Linked DNA regions of Orrella dioscoreae. The protein of the gene in region 1 interacts with the protein of each later gene in a pairwise test. Links are inferred from orthologs where the notes say so. Each region holds a gene or a part of one and is shown on either strand. Other genes may lie near its edges.

What was found.
Region 2: the proteins of ODI_RS07035 (region 1) and grxD interact in binary tests that used the Escherichia coli proteins (3 or more experiments, as listed by UniProt). The link is inferred for Orrella dioscoreae from one-to-one orthologs.

Annotation. Positions count from the first base shown.
Region 1 is NZ_LT907988.1:1,513,611-1,519,456, reverse strand. What follows is about bases 834-3,751. They hold ODI_RS07035 (BolA family protein), read left to right. Parts: upstream 834-2,116; coding sequence 2,117-2,386; downstream 2,387-3,751. Other genes in these bases: ODI_RS07025 (RidA family protein), read right to left, coding at 3,263-3,682; ODI_RS07030 (peptidylprolyl isomerase), read left to right, coding at 2,403-3,179; ODI_RS07040 (septation protein A), read left to right, coding at 1,512-2,120; msrB (peptide-methionine (R)-S-oxide reductase MsrB), read left to right, coding at 1,117-1,515; ODI_RS07050 (ABC transporter substrate-binding protein), read right to left, coding at 834-928. Also shown: more of ODI_RS07050, read right to left, coding at 1-833; ODI_RS22670 (DUF72 domain-containing protein), read left to right, coding at 3,816-4,013; NAD-dependent DNA ligase LigA, read right to left, coding at 4,217-5,846. UniProt on the Escherichia coli protein: Transcriptional regulator that plays an important role in general stress response. Has many effects on cell morphology, cell growth and cell division. Acts by regulating the transcription of many genes, including dacA (PBP-5), dacC (PBP-6), ampC and mreB.
Region 2 is NZ_LT907988.1:4,549,258-4,554,993, reverse strand. Bases 925-3,732 are described here. They hold grxD (Grx4 family monothiol glutaredoxin), read left to right. Parts: upstream 925-2,067; coding sequence 2,068-2,397; downstream 2,398-3,732. Other genes in these bases: ttcA (tRNA 2-thiocytidine(32) synthetase TtcA), read left to right, coding at 2,987-3,732; ODI_RS20840 (UbiX family flavin prenyltransferase), read left to right, coding at 2,394-2,987; prmC (peptide chain release factor N(5)-glutamine methyltransferase), read left to right, coding at 1,162-1,959; prfA (peptide chain release factor 1), read left to right, coding at 925-1,120. Also shown: more of prfA, read left to right, coding at 38-924; more of ttcA, read left to right, coding at 3,733-3,898; ODI_RS20830 (acetyl-CoA acetyltransferase), read left to right, coding at 4,736-5,736. UniProt on the Escherichia coli protein: Monothiol glutaredoxin involved in the biogenesis of iron-sulfur clusters.

The DNA.
Region 1 (5,846 bases):
CGCCGAAGGTGTTGGTGGAGCCGGCGCCATGCGCTTTTTCGTACAGCTCGGTGTAGACCAGGGCCGAGGCCTTCACCGGGTGGCTGTCGGGCAGCTGGCTGGCCACCAGCAGCGGGCCGGCCGGCAGGATCATGCCCTCGCAGTCCTGGCCGCACACGCGCAGCACGTCGCTGTTGGCCGCGCCGTGGGTCTGGTAGATGCGGCCGGCATAGCGGCGCGCCTTCAATTCCTTCTGCGGCAGCACGACGGGCGTGCCCGAACCGGCCACCAGGATCGCGTCGGGGCGCGCGGACACGAGCTTCAGGATCTGGCCGGTGACGCTGGTGTCGTTGCGCGCATAGCGTTCCACGCCCACGACCTTGATACCGCGCTTTTCCGCCGCCTGGGTCATTTCGGTCAGCCAGCCCTCGCCATAGGCATCGGAGAAGCCGATGAAGCCCAGGGTCTTGACCTTCTGCCTGACCATCGCGTCGCCCAGGGCGGCGGCCATCAGGGCGTCGTTCTGCGGCGTCTTGAAGGCCCAGCGGCGCTTCTCGTCCACCGGCTGCACGATCTTGGCGCTGGCGGCCACGCTGATCATGGCCGTGCCGGTCTCGGCGGCCACGTCGACCATGGCCAGCGAGCCGGGCGTGCCGTTGGTGCCCAGCACCACGTCCACCTTGTCCTCGGCGATCAGCTTGCGGGTATTGCGCACGGCCTGGGTCGGATCGGTGGCGTCGTCAAGCACGATGTACTCGATCCTGATGCCGTCGACGTCGGTGGGCAGCAGGGCCACGGTGTTGCGGCTGGGGATGCCCAGCGAGGCGGCGGGCCCGGTGCTCGACACGGTCACCCCCACCTTCACCTGGGCCTGGGCGGCGCCCAGGGGCAAGGACAGCGCCAGAGCGGCAGTCCATGCGGACAGCCGGAACATGCTACGAGAGGTCATGGTGTCTCCTGGGTGCGGGGGCGCGATGCCAGACCGTGCCGCAACGCAGAGAATTTATGGGAATGAGCTGCTTTTGTAGGGCGGAATGATATCAGCCCCCCGGGATGGGATAATGGACAGAACCCTGGTGCGGCGCCGTGGTCCAATACCCTTCGATCCGTCCCCTTTGCAGTCCGGCAGGAGACCTCATGCAGAAAGTCACCAAAACCGACGCCCAATGGCGTGAGCAGCTCACCCCCGAACAGTATTACGTGGCCCGCCAGAAGGGCACCGAACGCGCCTTCACCGGCGAATACTGGAATACCAGCACGCCCGGCATCTATCGTTGCGTGGGCTGCGGCACGCCGCTCTTCGCCTCCGACACCAAGTTCGACGCCGGCTGTGGCTGGCCCAGCTATTTCGACCCCATCGACCCGGCGCGCGTGCGCGAGGAAACCGACACCAGCCACGGCATGGTGCGCACCGAGGTGCTGTGCAACATCTGCGACTCGCACCTGGGCCACGTGTTTCCCGACGGCCCGCCGCCCACCGGCCTGCGCTACTGCATCAACTCCCTTTCCATGACTTTCGAGCCCGATCCCGCATGAAGAAGTTCCTGTTCGATCTCTTTCCGCTGATTCTCTTCTTCGCGGCCTATCGCTTCGCGGACATCTATGTAGCCACGGCCGTGGCCATCGCCGCGGGCGTGCTGCAGATCGCCTGGCTCAAGCTGACGGGCAAGGCCATCGAGGGCATGCACTGGGTCAACCTGGGCGTCATCGTCTTCTTCGGCGGCGCCACCCTGCTGCTGCACGACGAGGCCTTCATCAAGTGGAAGCCCACGGTGGTCTACTGGCTCTTCGCCGGCGCGCTGCTCGGTTCCCGCTACCTGCTGGGCAAGAACCTGCTGCGCAAGCTGCTGGGCGCCAAGATCCGGATGCCCGACAACATCTGGGACCGCTTCAACGCCAGCTGGGCCCTCTTCTTCGTGCTGGCGGGCTGCGCCAACCTGTACGTCGCCTTCTCGGGCCACTACACCGAGAGCCAGTGGGTCAGCTTCAAGGTGTTCGGCCTGATGGGCCTGCTGCTGGTCTTCGTCATCGGCCAATCGGTCTGGCTGGGCCGCCACATGCAGGCGCCCGAGGAAACCGGCGCAGGCGCCGGCGACGACCTTCCCGCCAAGCCGCTGGCAGAACAGGAGCGCCAGCCATGAGCGGCGCCGACACCGAACGCATGGCGCTCATCCGCGCCCGCCTGGCGGCCCTGGAACCCCAGTCGCTGGACATCCTGGACGAGTCCCACCTGCACGCCGGCCATGCCGGCGCGGCAGGCGGCGCAAGCCATTATCGCGTCCGCATCGTGGCCGCCTGTTTCACCGGCCTGACGCCCGTGGCGCGGCATCGGCTGGTGTATCATCATTTGCAGGATTTGATCCCCTATCCCATCCATGCCCTGGCGCTGGATGCCCAGTCTCCCTGAAAGGAAGTTCCTTCCCATGAAACGTATCGCCCTGGCGCTGGCGGCCCTGACCCTCTCCGCTCCGCTGTACGCCCAGAACGTCGCGACGGTCAACGGCAAGGCCATCACGCAGAAAAGCGTCGACCAGTTCGTCTCGCTGCTCGTCACGCAAGGTGCCACCGATTCGCCCCAGTTGCGCGAACAGGTCAAGCAGGAACTGATCACCCGTGAAGTGCTGCTGCAAGCCGCCGAAAAGGCTGGCGTGGCCAAGCAGCCCGAAGTCCAGACCGAACTCGACCTGACCCGCCAGGGCATCCTGGTGCGCGCGCTGCAAGCCGACTTCCTGAAGAAGAACCCCGTCACCGACGCCCAGGTGCAAGCCGAGTACAACAAGCTGAAGGCCGAGCAAGGCAATCAGCAGGAATACAAGGTTCGCCACATCCTGGTCGAAGACGAGAAGCTGGCCAACGACCTGACCGCCCAACTGACGGGCAAGAAGGCCAAGTTCGAAGACCTGGCCAAGAAGAACTCCAAGGATCCGGGCAGCGCCGAGCGTGGCGGTGAACTGGGCTGGGCCCCGGCCTCGAACTACGTCCAACCTTTCGCGCAGGCCGTGACCGCGCTGAAGAAGGGCGAGATCAGCGCCAAGCCGGTGCAGACCCAATTCGGCTGGCACGTCATCCAGGTCGAGGACGCCCGTCCCGTGGAATTCCCCCCGCTGGACCAGGTTCGCCCGCAGATCGAGGAAATGCTGCGCCAGCAAGCCTTCACGACCTACCGCAACGGCCTGCGTGAAAAGGCCAAGGTGCAGTAAGCACGACGCGCCTTACGCGTGAAAAAGCCCCGGTCAGTGCATCTGCCGGGGCTTTTTCCTTGCCGGCGCCACACGGCATGGCATCAGGCAGGCAACACCGCGGTTGCCTCGATCTCGATCAGCATGCCATCCAGTGCCAGACGGGGCACGGGGATCAGGGTGCAGGCGGGCGGCGGCGCTTTCCCCCACAGGGCCCCCAAGGCCTGCGAGAACACACCCAGGCGTGCTTCGGAATGATCCACCACCAGCACGGTCAACTTGGCCACATCGCGCGGCTGGGCTTGCGCGGCATGCAGCGCGGTGACGAGATTGGAAAGGGCCTGCTGCACCTGCGCCGCGAACTCCGCGGGCAGCGCGCCGCTGGCATCCTCGCCGCCCTGCCCCGACACGTAGACCATGCGCGTGCAGGGGGAGACGACAGCCACGTGCGAATAGCCGTTGGGACGCGGATCGTACAGGCCGGGCGGGTTGATGAAGGTCAGGGGGGAAGGTGCAGCGGTCATGAGCGGCTCCTGGTGGCGGATGGCCCGGGAACCAGGCTGGCCACGGGCACGCATGCAAGTGCGATACCCGGCATGGTCGGACCTCAAGCGGGCTTGAGGTCAAGCCGTCACGGTTCGCTCACGCCACTTCCTCGTGCCCGAGCGTGCGCGTTATCGGCGCTGGCGCGACGACACGCCCCAAGGCTTCGTCTTCAGCGTCAAGGCGCCGCGCTACATCACCCATATCCGCAGGCTGCACGACGTGCGCACGCCCATGGCAAATTTCATGGCCTCGGGGGTGTTGGCGCTGGGTGACAAGCTGGGACCGATGCTGTGGCGGCGAGCCCGCTGACGCACGGCGCGTGGACGGTCGCGCGCCGCGCGCGGCGCACCGGGACGTGTATTGCTACTTCGACAACGACGTGAAGGTGTGCGCGCCACGCGATGCCCGCAGCCTGATGCGCAGGCTGCGGGTGCCGCTTGCGCCGGTCGCGCCGGCGCAGCGTTGGGCAAGCAGGCAGCCGTGCCCCGAGCCCGCTGTTCCCAAACCCGGCGCTAGGCCACTCCCAGCAAGGCTTTCAGCCCTGCCTCGTCCAGGATGGCCACGCCCAGCTCCTGGGCCTTGGCGAGCTTGCTGCCCGCCTCTTCCCCCGCCACCAGATAGGCGGTCTTCTTCGAGACGGAACCGCTCACCTTGCCGCCCGCCGCCAGGATGTGGCGGGTGGCGTCGTCGCGGGTCCATTCCGGCAAGGTGCCGGTCAGCACCAGGGTCTTGCCGGCCAGCACGCCGCCGCCCTGGGCCTGTGCCTCGGGCTGCGGATCCACGCCCTGCTGCTTCAGTTGCCGCACGACCTCGCGGTTGTGTTCCTCCTGGAAGAAACGATGCAGCGACCCCGCCACGACCGGGCCGACGTCGGGCACCGCCAGCAGCGCTTCTTCCGATGCATCCATGACCGCGTCGATGGAGCCGAAATGCCTGGCGGTATCGCGCGCGGTGGTTTCCCCGACATGCCGGATGCCCAGGGCAAAGATGAGGCGGCCCAGCGAGGGCTTGCGCGCCACGTCCAGCGCCTGCACCAGGTTCTCGGCGGACTTCTGGCCCATGCGGTCGAAGTCGGCCAGTTCCTCGGCCTTCAGCGTGAAGAGATCGGCCAATGATTTGACGCGATCGCTGTCGACCAGTTGATCGACCAGCTTCTCGCCCAGGCCCTCGATGTCCAGCGCCTTGCGTCCCGCGGCGTGCAGCAGCGACTGCTTGCGCTGCGCGGCGCAGAACAGGCCGCCCGTGCAGCGCGATACGGCCTCGCCTTCCGGACGTTCGATGGCCGAGCCGCAGACCGGGCAATGCGTGGCCATGACGAATTGCGTGGCGTCTGCCGGACGCTTGTCCAGCACCGGCCCCACGACCTCGGGAATCACATCGCCCGCACGGCGCACCACGACGGTGTCGCCGATGCGCACGTCCTTGCGTTCGATCTCGCCTTCGTTGTGCAGGGTGGCGTTGGTGACGGTGACGCCGCCCACGAACACGGGCTCCAGCCGCGCCACGGGCGTGATGGCGCCGGTGCGGCCCACCTGCACCTCGATGGCCAGCAGTCGTGTCGTGGCCTCTTCCGCGGGGAACTTGTGTGCGACGGCAAAGCGCGGCGCGCGCGCCACGTAGCCCAGCACGCGCTGGCCGGGCAGGGAATCCAGCTTGTAGACGACGCCGTCGATGTCGTATCCCAGGCCCGCTCGGGCCTCGCCCACGGTCGCGTAATAGTCCAGCAGGCCATCCGCGCCGGACTTCAGCGCGTTGTGGCGCGTGTTCACGGGCAGGCCCAGCGCGGCCAACCAGGCCAGCATCTCGCCGTGCGTCTCGCGCGGCAGCTCGGACGCCTCGCGCACGCCCGGCGCGGGCTCGTCGAAAAGGCCCGGCTGGCTGCGTGGCAGGCCATGCACTTCACCCCAGCTGTAGGCATAGAAGCGCAAGGGCCGGCGCGCGGTGATGCGCGGATCGAGCTGGCGCAGGCTGCCCGCGGCAGCATTGCGCGGGTTCACGAAGACCTTCTCGCCACGCTCGGCCTGCGCCGCGTTCAGGCGCTCGAAGTCCTCGCGGTTCATGAACACTTCGCCGCGCACTTCCAGCACGCGCGGCGCGGCGTCCTTCAGGCGCAGGGGAATGGACTTGATCGTCCGGATATTG
Region 2 (5,736 bases), 3.0 Mb from region 1 along the record:
GTCCGCGTTCCTTCCTGAATTCCCCAAGCCCGTCCCTATGAAACCGACCATGCGTGCCCGGCTGGAGCAGTTGTCCCGCCGCCTTGTCGAACTCGATGCCCTGCTTGCCGACCCCGAGGCCGCGCAGGACATGGAGCGTTTCCGCAAACTGTCGCGCGAGCGCGCCGACGTCGAGCCCGTGGCCAACGCGTTTTCCGCCTATACCCGCGCGGAGGATGACCTGGCCACCGCGCAGCAGATGTTGTCGGATCCGGAAATGAAGGCGATGGCGCAGGAAGAGATCGAGACGGCCAAGGCCGCCATCGAGCAATTGGGCGCCGACCTGCAGATCCTGCTGCTGCCGCGCGACCCCGATGACAACCGCAGCGTGTTCCTGGAAATCCGCGCGGGCACGGGCGGCGATGAAAGCGCGCTGTTCTCGGGCGACCTGCTGCGCATGTATTCCCGCTATGCCGAGCAGCAGGGCTGGCGCGTGGAGCTGATGTCCGAAAGCCCGTCGGAGCTGGGCGGCTACAAGGAAGTGGTGGCGCGCATCGAGGGCGACGGCGTCTATGGCCGCCTGAAGTTCGAGTCCGGGGCGCACCGCGTGCAGCGCGTGCCCGCCACCGAGGCGCAAGGCCGCATCCACACCTCGGCCTGCACGGTGGCCGTGCTGCCGGAGGCCGATGCCGCGACCGACATCGTCATCAATCCGTCCGACCTGCGCGTGGACACCTTCCGCGCCAGCGGCGCGGGTGGCCAGCACATCAACAAGACCGATTCGGCGGTGCGCCTGACCCACTTGCCCACGGGGCTGGTGGTGGAATGCCAGGACGACCGTTCGCAGCATCGCAACCGCGAGAAGGCCATGCAGGTGCTGGCGGCGCGCCTGAAGGACCAGCAGCAGCGCGAGCGCCAGAGCAAGGAAGCCGCGCAACGCAAGAGCCTGGTGGGCTCGGGCGACCGTTCCGAGCGCATTCGCACCTATAACTACCCGCAAGGCCGCCTGACCGATCACCGCATCAACCTGACGCTCTACAAGCTGCAGGCCATCCTGGAAGGCGATCTGCAGGAACTGACCGGCACCCTGCTGGCCGAGCACCAGGCCGCGCAACTGGCCGCCCTGGGCGAAGAGGCATAAGGCGCATCGTGGGCGGCGCCGCAACCACCGTGCGCGGGCTGATGGCCGATTGCGGCCTGCCGCGCCTGGAGGCCCGCATGCTGCTGGAGCGCGTGCTGGACAAGCCGCGCGCCTGGCTGCTGGCGCATGACACCGACCCGCTGGCGCCTGCCGCGGTGGCGGCATTCCAGACCCTGTGCGCCCGCCGCCTGGCCGGCGAGCCGATGGCCTACCTGCTGGGCGAGCGCGAATTCATGGGCCATGTCTATGCCGTGGCGCCGGGCGTGCTGATCCCGCGGCCGGAAACGGAACTGCTGGTCGAGACGGCGCTCGAATGCCTGTCAGGGCGGCAGGCGCCGCGCGTGCTGGACCTGGGCACCGGCAGCGGCGCGATCGCCGTGGCCATTGCCCTGGCCCGGCCCGATGCCCATGTGACGGGCACCGACGCCAGCCCCGAGGCGCTGGCGCAGGCGCACGCCAACGCCCAGCGCCTGGGGGCGCCCCGGGTGCGCTGTCTGGCAGGCGACTGGTATGCGGCGCTGCCCGGCGGCGACGCGCCGTTCGACCTGATCGTGTCGAACCCGCCCTATATCGCCGCCGGCGATGTCCACCTTGATCAGGGCGACCTGCGGCACGAGCCGCGCGGCGCGCTGACCGACGAAGCCGATGGGCTGTCGGCGCTGGCGCGTATCGTGTCCGGCGCCCGCGCCTGGATGGCCCCAGGCGCCCGTCTCTGGCTGGAGCATGGCTGGGACCAGGCCGCCGCCGTGCGGCAGTTGCTGGCCGACGCGGGCTTCCGGAACGCGGCCAGCCGCCGCGATCTGGCCGGCATCGAGAGGATTTCCGGCGCAAACCTATAATTCCGGGGAGTCCCGGGTCCGGACGTCGGCGTTGCCTGCCCGATACCGGCCATTTACCCCAGGCAAAATCCTATGCCGGCCACGCGCCGGCGCATCTGCGAGTCAACCATGAGCGACGACGTGCAAACCTTCATCCGCGATACCGTCACGCAGCACCCCGTGGTGCTGTTCATGAAGGGTACCGCCCAGTTCCCGCAATGCGGCTTCTCCGGCCGCGCCATCCAGATCCTGAAAGGCTGTGGCGTGCGCAAGCTCATCACGATCAACGTGCTTGAGGACGAGGAAGTGCGCAGCGGCATCAAGAGCTACTCGAACTGGCCGACCATTCCCCAGCTCTACGTCTCGGGCGAGTTCGTGGGCGGTTCGGACATCATGTCCGAGATGAACGAAAGCGGCGAGCTGAAGAAGCTGCTCGACGCCGCCGGGGCCACCGAGTGACACCCGGCCGCCGGCGGCTGATCGTCGGCATCACCGGCGCCACCGGCGCGCTCTACGGCGTGCGCCTGCTCCAGGCCGCCCGGCGCGTGCCTGACGTCGAGACGCACCTGGTCGTCTCGGCGGCAGGCGCGCTCAACCTGCAGCACGAGCTGGACCTGTCCCGCAACGAGGTCCACGCCATGGCGGACGTGGTCCACAGCGTGCGCGACATCGGCGCCACGCTGGCCAGCGGCAGCTTCCGCTCGGCCGGCATGGTGGTGGCGCCGTGCTCCATGCGCACGCTGGGCGCCATCGCCCACGGCCTGGCGGACAACCTGATCACGCGCGCGGCCGACGTGGTGCTGAAGGAACGCCGCCGGCTGGTGCTGATGGTGCGCGAGACGCCCTTCAATCTTGCGCACCTGCGCAACATGACGGCCGTCACGGAAATGGGCGGCATCGTCTTCCCGCCCTTGCCGGCCTTCTATCACCGGCCCCAGTCCATCGAAGAGATGGTCGACCACAGCGTGGCGCGGGTGCTGGATCTTTTCGATATCGATGTCGGCGGCCCGCGTTGGGCAGGGCTGTCGCCATCCGCGGAACCGAGCTGATGAAAGACTCGAACAATTTCTTCCGGCTGCAGAACCGCCTGGAATCACAGGCCGGCAAGGCCATCGCCGATTTCAAGATGATCGAGGACGGCGACCGCATCCTGGTGTGCATGAGCGGCGGCAAGGACTCGTACACCATGCTGTCGGTCCTGAGCGCCCTGCAGAAGCGCGCGCCGGTGAATTTCGAGCTGATCGCGATGAACCTGGACCAGAAGCAGCCGGGTTTCCCTGAAGAGGTGCTGCCGGCCTACCTGGAAAGCACCGGCGTGGCCTATCGCATCGTCACGGCCGACACCTATTCCATCGTGAAAGAGAAGGTGCCCGAGGGCAAGACGACCTGTTCGCTGTGCTCGCGCCTGCGCCGCGGCATCATCTATCGCACGGCCAAGGAGCTGGGCGCGAACAAGATCGCGCTGGGCCACCATCGCGACGACATCGTCGAAACCTTCTTCCTGAACATGTTCTTCGGCGGCAAGCTGAAGGGCATGCCGCCCAAGCTCGCCACCGATGACGGCGCGCATGTGGTGATCCGCCCGCTGGCGTATTGCAGCGAGTCCGACATTGCCCGCTACGCGGCCGACATGGCGTATCCCATCATCCCGTGCAACCTGTGCGGCTCGCAGGAGAACCTGCAGCGCCAGAAGGTGAAGGAAATGCTGGTCGCATGGGAACGCGAAACCCCGGGCCGCGTCGACAGCGTGTTCCGCGCGCTGACGCAGGTGGTGCCGTCGCATTTGGCGGATACCTCGCTGTTCGACTTCAAGGGACTGGCGTCGAATCTCGCGACGATCGATGAGGCGTCGCTGTTCGGGCGGGCGGCTTATGAGCAGGATGCGCTGGTGTTTTCGCATGCTGGCGAGACTGCGATTTCTTTTGTGCGGCCGGTTGGTCGGGTGGGTGGGGTTGCGTAGATCGCTGCGTGGTCTGCTGCCGTAGCGTAGTCTTCTGTGTAGACCGCTGGGTTGACGGCCGCCGAGGGTGGTCGTGCCGTCGGCCGCCTGCCGCGGGGTGCGGCGCCCACAGCGCCGCGCTCCCCGCAGAAGGCGCCCGCCGTCCCGCCCACCCTCGACGTCCTGCGCTTGGGGGTTCTGGATCGGAGTCGGCCGCCGGAGTCCTGCTCGCATTCTTGCCCCGCGCTCGCTGCCCGCCCGAAGATCTCGGCTTGCCGCTCAGCAATGGGCGCCCACAGCGCCCATTGCTGAGCATTTGGAAAAGCAAAAGAGGCAGCTAGTGAGAGAGGGGGGAAGGGGAGTGGAGGTGGGGGGCATCGCACTCCGGGCAGGGGCTCCCGTCAGGCTGCGTTGTCTGTTTGGAGGCGTTGTTCCACTGTCGTGACTGAATGGCGGGTGTCTTGCGCGGGCAGAGACACCGAGAAATTGATGAGCCTGGCGGCTTCGGTCGCGCCGTGTCGGTGGTGGAGCAGCCTCCCCAAGCAGGCAACAGGGCCAAGCGGCGCCCGTAGCTCGAAGCGCGCTGCTTCCTCCCTCCACCTCCCGCCCCCACTCTCTCAACAGCTGCCCCTATTGCTTTTCCGAATGCTGACCGGAGGGCGCTGTGGGCGCCGCACCCCGCGGCAGGCGACCGACGGCACGACCACCCTCGGCGGCCGTCAACCCAGCGGTCTACATAGAAGATCACGCAACCTCACCTAATACGTAGTTTTATACGTAGCTGCACGTATTGATGTACGGGCATGCCAAGTCACACACTGGAAAAAAGAACGACAACCCAGTGCGGAGAGACAAGACATGTCAGGCACCTCGGTATCCATCGTCGGCAGCGGGCACACCCCTTTCGGGCGCCTGGACGCCTTGAACCTGGAACAACTCATCGTCATGGCCGCGACAGAAGCCATCGAGGACGCGGGGGTGGACCCCGCTGAAATCGATGCGGTGTTCCTGGGCAACTTCAATGCCGGACTGGTCCCGGATGCCTTCGCGGCCTCGTTGATCCTGCAGGCCTCGCCCGCCTTGCGCTTCAAGCCCGCGGTGCGCTGCGAGAACGCCTGTGCGTCCGGCGGGGCGGCCATCCATGCCGGCCTGCGCGCCCTGCAGGCGGGCGCTGCCCGGACCGTGCTGGTCGTCGGCGCGGAAAAAATGACCTCGCGCAGCACGCCGGAAGTCACCGAGGCGCTGGCGGGGGCGGGCTACAAGAACGATCCTGAAGAAGCCGCGCTGAGCTTTCCGCAGCTTTTTGCCTTGGCGGCGCGCGAGTACGCCGCGCGCTACGAGGATCCGCTGCCCGCCATGGCGGCCATCGCCGCCAAGAACCACGGCAATGCCATGCACAACCCGCTGGCGCAGATGCACCGCGAGGTGGACGTGGCCTTCTGCAATACCGTCTCCGACAAGAATCCGCTGATTGCGCCGCCCTTGCGGCTGACCGATTGCTCGCTCATCACCGATGGCGCGGCGGCCGTCGTCATGACGCGCAGCGACACGGCCACGCGCTTTCCGCGCGCGGTCACCGTGCGCGCCGCCGAGCACGTCAGCGATTTCCTGCCGCTGGGCGGGCGCGACCTGCTGGCATTCGAGGGGCCGGCGCGCGCGCTGCGCCAGGCGTATGCCGCAGCGGGCATCCACGTGAACGACCTGGATTTCGCCGAGGTGCACGATTGCTTCACCATCGCCGAGCTGCTCATCTATGAGGCCATGGGGCTGGCGCCTGCCGGGCGTGGCCGCCAGGCGCTGGACGACGGCATCGTGCTGCGCGATGGCCGCCTGCCGGTGAACCTTTCCGGCGGGTTGAA